DNA from 2 places in the Caldalkalibacillus uzonensis genome. Region 2 is predicted to be linked to the other one. Evidence: predicted binding sites of a transcription regulator. Region 2 holds the regulator's gene; the other holds the start of a gene.

Region 1 (2,209 bases), on a different contig from region 2:
TCTGGCCCCGCTGGCCATTTCCGATTGTTTGTTCGTCTACTTGAACGATGGGGATAATCTCACTTGTGGTACTGGTAATAAATACCTCATCTGCTTGTAACAAATCATTGACAGAGAACGTTTGTTCGTGTAGAGTAAAATTGAGTTTGGTGCACAAATCAATGATGTATTGGCGGGTAATCCCATTTAAGATCAGGTTGGTTGCTGGGTGGGTATATAACACACCCTGTTTAACCATAAACACATTGGATGAACTTCCTTCGGTCACAGTTCCGTTCCGGTGCTGGATGGCTTCAAACGCCCCATTCTCCGTGGCTTTTTGTTTAGCCAGCACATTTGGCAGCAAATTAACCGTTTTAATGTCACAGCGCAGCCAGCGGATGTCATCCACCAGGGCGGCCTTGACGCCCTCATGCTGCTGTTTGAGCGGCCGTTCCATACGCTTGGTGTAGGCCACCAATTGGGCTTCAACCTCCGGAGTGGGAAACCCGTGATAGCGCGGTGCCACTCCTCTGGTCAACTGGACATAGATCATTCCTTCAGCCAGGTCTGTGCGCTCAACCAGATCAAGCAGGCGCTGTCTTAGTTCCGGCAAAGATAAAGAAAGCTTTAATTGAATCTCAGCTGCGCTTCGTTTCAAACGCTCCAGATGCTGATCCATCAAAAATACTTGTCCCCCATAAACCCGGATCACCTCATAGATCCCATCGCCAAACTGGTAGCCTCGGTCTTCAATATCCACTTTGGCGTCTTGGCGGGAGACATAGGATTGATTTAACAAAACAATATCGGTTTCGCTCACTTGTTACCCCTCCTATCGATATCATCTATTTTACACAAAAGAATAAAAATTGAAAACCGGCAATGTCCTATCTTAAAAAGATAAAAAATGCAAGGCTTAAAATGATGCAAAAAATGAAGCATGAGGGAGCTTGGCCGATTAATGAGCATGCTAACCGTTAAAAATGAACGATTTGAAGAGTGGACGAATGAATCAAAATATGATCCATACAACAACATGTTGTATTTCTAAAAAAATAACACACAATATATTGTGTTTCGTTCTAAACTATGATAATGTAGAAGACACAACATGAATTTGTACATAATTTACTAATCATATGCTACAATCACCTGATTTATTCTTATCTGCTTAATTTAAAGGAGGCTTGTTCATGAGTACCATGCTGATCACATCAGCACAAGGGGAAGATATGCAAATCAATACAGCCCGTCTGAACGAGGATATCAAGCAATTCCCACAGGTTCACCCCATTACGCCAGACATGCACCGCACCTTAAAAGGGGTCTCCAGGCTGGTGATGCTGGACCGCTATGCTTTTAAAGACATCGAAAAGCGTACGTTGAAAAAAGGTGATTTTGTTGTTTTAACAGTAAAGGAGGATCCTAAATTTCCGGCTCGGGGCTATGGTTTTGTTCTGGATTTTGACCGGAGCCGGGGGGTGGCCAAAGTTTGCGTGGATGAATCGTTCCGCGGTGTGCTGGAAGACCCGCAAGAAATGGAAACCGGCATTATTGAGGTCTCCCTTGATGTGGTGGAAAAGCCGCTGGAAATTTTTTATGAACAAATTGCCAAGCGCGTCGCTACGGGACTGTCGGCTGTTGAGACGGATCCGGGACAACAAAAGAAAGCTTTTCATGATTTTTACGAGGAACTGGTCAATATGAATTTTGTTCCGGCCGGCCGTGTCCTGTACGGTGCAGGGGCGGATATTGACGTCACATTCTTCAATTGTTATGTGATGCCTTTCCCGCATGATTCCCGCGGAGGCATCGCTGAACACCGCAAAAAAGTGATGGAAATCATGAGCCGCGGCGGCGGAGTGGGCACAAACGGCTCCACTTTGCGCCCGAGAGGGGCTTTATGTAAAGGTGTGAACGGCAAATCAAGCGGCTCTGTATCCTGGCTGGATGATATTGCTAAACTGACTCACCTGGTGGAGCAGGGAGGAAGCCGCCGGGGAGCTCAAATGATTATGCTGGCCGACTGGCATCCTGATATCATTGAATTTATTATCTCCAAAATGCAAAATCCGCGTGTGCTGCGTTTTATTATCGAAAAGGCTGAAGACCCGCGCATCAAAAAGACAGCCAAAGAAAAATTAAAATTTACCCCACTTAAACCGACCGAAGTGGAGATGTACGAAAAGATCCTGGCTATTCACAGGGAAGCGGAGGATTCCCCGTT
Region 2 (2,209 bases):
TGGCACTTGAACTTTGTACGATTACCGTAAAGATGGTGCCTACCAGCACACCTAGCACGGGATTGTGGGACAATTCCACCGTCAAATCATAAAACAGCTGCACTTCACGTAAAGGCTTTAAAGCGTCACTCATGGTACGTAACCCTAAAAAGAGCATGCCAAAACCAAAGATCACTTGTCCAATGTACTGATACACTTTTTTCTTCAGGAAAAAAAGAAAAAAGGCCCCTGCAGCAATAATAGGCAGAGCATAGTTTTCGATTTTGATCCCTACAATAAAGGCTGTCATCGTTGTGCCAATGTTGGCCCCCATAATCACTCCGATCGCTTGTCTAAGCGTCATCAGCCCGGCATTGACCAGCCCGATGGCCATCACGGTGGTTCCAGTTGATGTGGCTAAAAGGATCGTCACCACAATGCCAACCAAGACCCCTTTGACCGGATTTGAGGTATATTTTTCTAGTAACTTGCGCATTTTGCTGCCTGCCGTTTTTTGCAGGCCGTCCGACATAAATTTGATGCCAAATAAAAACAGCCCTAAGCCCCCGATAAAATGAAACAGAATGTACTGCCATTCCATGTGATGTGTGCGCCCCCTTATCTGTTCGACAAAAAATTGCACATTCGACATCATTATAGCCAATCTGTATATGAATGGGAACCCACTTTTCTCTTACTTGACGGATAGGGGAGAATAAGCCACACTAAAGGTAACAATAAAGTGGAGATGATAGGGATGCGCTGTCCATACTGCTCTCATCTGGGAACCCGGGTCCTAGACTCACGACCTTCCAATGAACACCGTTCCATTCGGCGCAGACGGGAATGTGAACAGTGCCAGCGCCGCTTTACCACCTTTGAAATAGTCGAAGAAAGTCCCATTATGGTGATCAAAAAGGATGGGACACGGGAAGAGTTTAGCAGGGAGAAAGTGCTGCGTGGGCTAATCAGAGCCTGCGAGAAACGTCATGTGTCAATGGAAACACTGGAGAATATGGTTAACGAGATAGAAACAGAGTTGCGTAACGGGGGAAAACAGGAATACCCCAGCAAAGAAATTGGTGAAAAAGTGATGGATAAGCTGTATCATGTGGATGAAGTGGCCTATGTCCGCTTCGCTTCCGTATATCGTCAGTTTAAAGATATTAATGTATTTGTCAAAGAGCTGACCGATCTGTTGCGTAAATCACGCTAAGCACATCAAGATGTTATGCTTAAGACGGAGTGGTAATATGACCACAACATGGAAATATGTGCGCCCCATGGACGGTTATAAGGTGAGGGTGACTGAACAGCCTGGTCTTTTTCAGCTAAAAATATTATATCAATTATATCAGCCGTTGATCGGGGCAGAATCATTGTCCCTTTATGTTACCTTGTTTAGTGAAACAGAAGGGGACCGCCACTATTCCAATGAGAAAAAACATCAGTGGCTGATGAAGGTGATGGCGCTTCCCCTGGACCGGATTTATTATGCCCGCTTGCGTCTGGAAGCGGTCGGCTTATTAAGAACCTACCGTTTACAAACAGGCGAAGGTGCGTTGTTTCACTATGAGCTGCATCCCCCGCTCTCAGCGGAACAATTTTTTGCGGACGATGTGCTCAGTATTTGGCTGTATAATCAGGTTGGACCGGTCCATTTTAAACAGCTGCGTGCCCGCTTTGCTCATTATTTGGGAGAAGCAGAGGAACCTGAGCAGGCAGAAGAGCTGACCAAGCCGTTCCATGAGGTCTTTACTTCTATCCATCCCTCTGAATTGACGACTCAGGCAGGGAGCCAAACCCAGCAAGATTTGCAGGAAGCGGCACAAGCTTATCCGCTTCCTAAGTACAGCGGGCGAAAGGGACAAGCCCTTCGCTTTGACGATTATGAACTGGACCTTGATTTGGTGAAAAGCTTTATGATGAAGGGGCTTGACCGGGATCAAATTTTCACACCGGAAAATGTCCAAGAGATCAAAAAGGTGGCTTTTTTTTATCAGCTGGATGAAAGGCGCCTGAGCCAACTGATCCAGGACAGCTTGACGATAGACGACTGTCTTGATGTGGCTGAGTTACGGCGTCAGGCTAAATGGCATTACCATGCCCAATACGGGAATCCGCCCCGGGTGCGCATGATCATCCCTGAAAACGGAGAGGAAGGGGAACCCAAAAGGAGAGCCAAAGAGCAGCAAGCAGGGAGCGGTGGTACAGCAGAAGAGGGGCGTAT

What was found. The regulator NrdR, encoded in region 2, represses ribonucleotide reductase genes. The targets are predictions, from matches to a motif close to AACACNATATATNGTGTT.
Region 1: a site for NrdR is predicted at 1,042-1,059, ahead of J2S00_RS02240 (vitamin B12-dependent ribonucleotide reductase). Genes of this name have one in related genera too.

What each region holds. Positions count from the first base shown of each region.
Region 1 covers NZ_JAUSUQ010000001.1:441,273-443,481, reverse strand. The annotation lists gene dat (D-amino-acid transaminase) at 1-802, opposite strand, end outside; gene J2S00_RS02240 (vitamin B12-dependent ribonucleotide reductase) at 1,191-2,209, shown strand, end outside.
Region 2 covers NZ_JAUSUQ010000002.1:36,008-38,216, reverse strand. The annotation lists gene J2S00_RS03060 (Na/Pi cotransporter family protein) at 1-580, opposite strand, end outside; gene nrdR (transcriptional regulator NrdR) at 737-1,195, shown strand; gene J2S00_RS03050 (replication initiation and membrane attachment family protein) at 1,233-2,209, shown strand, end outside.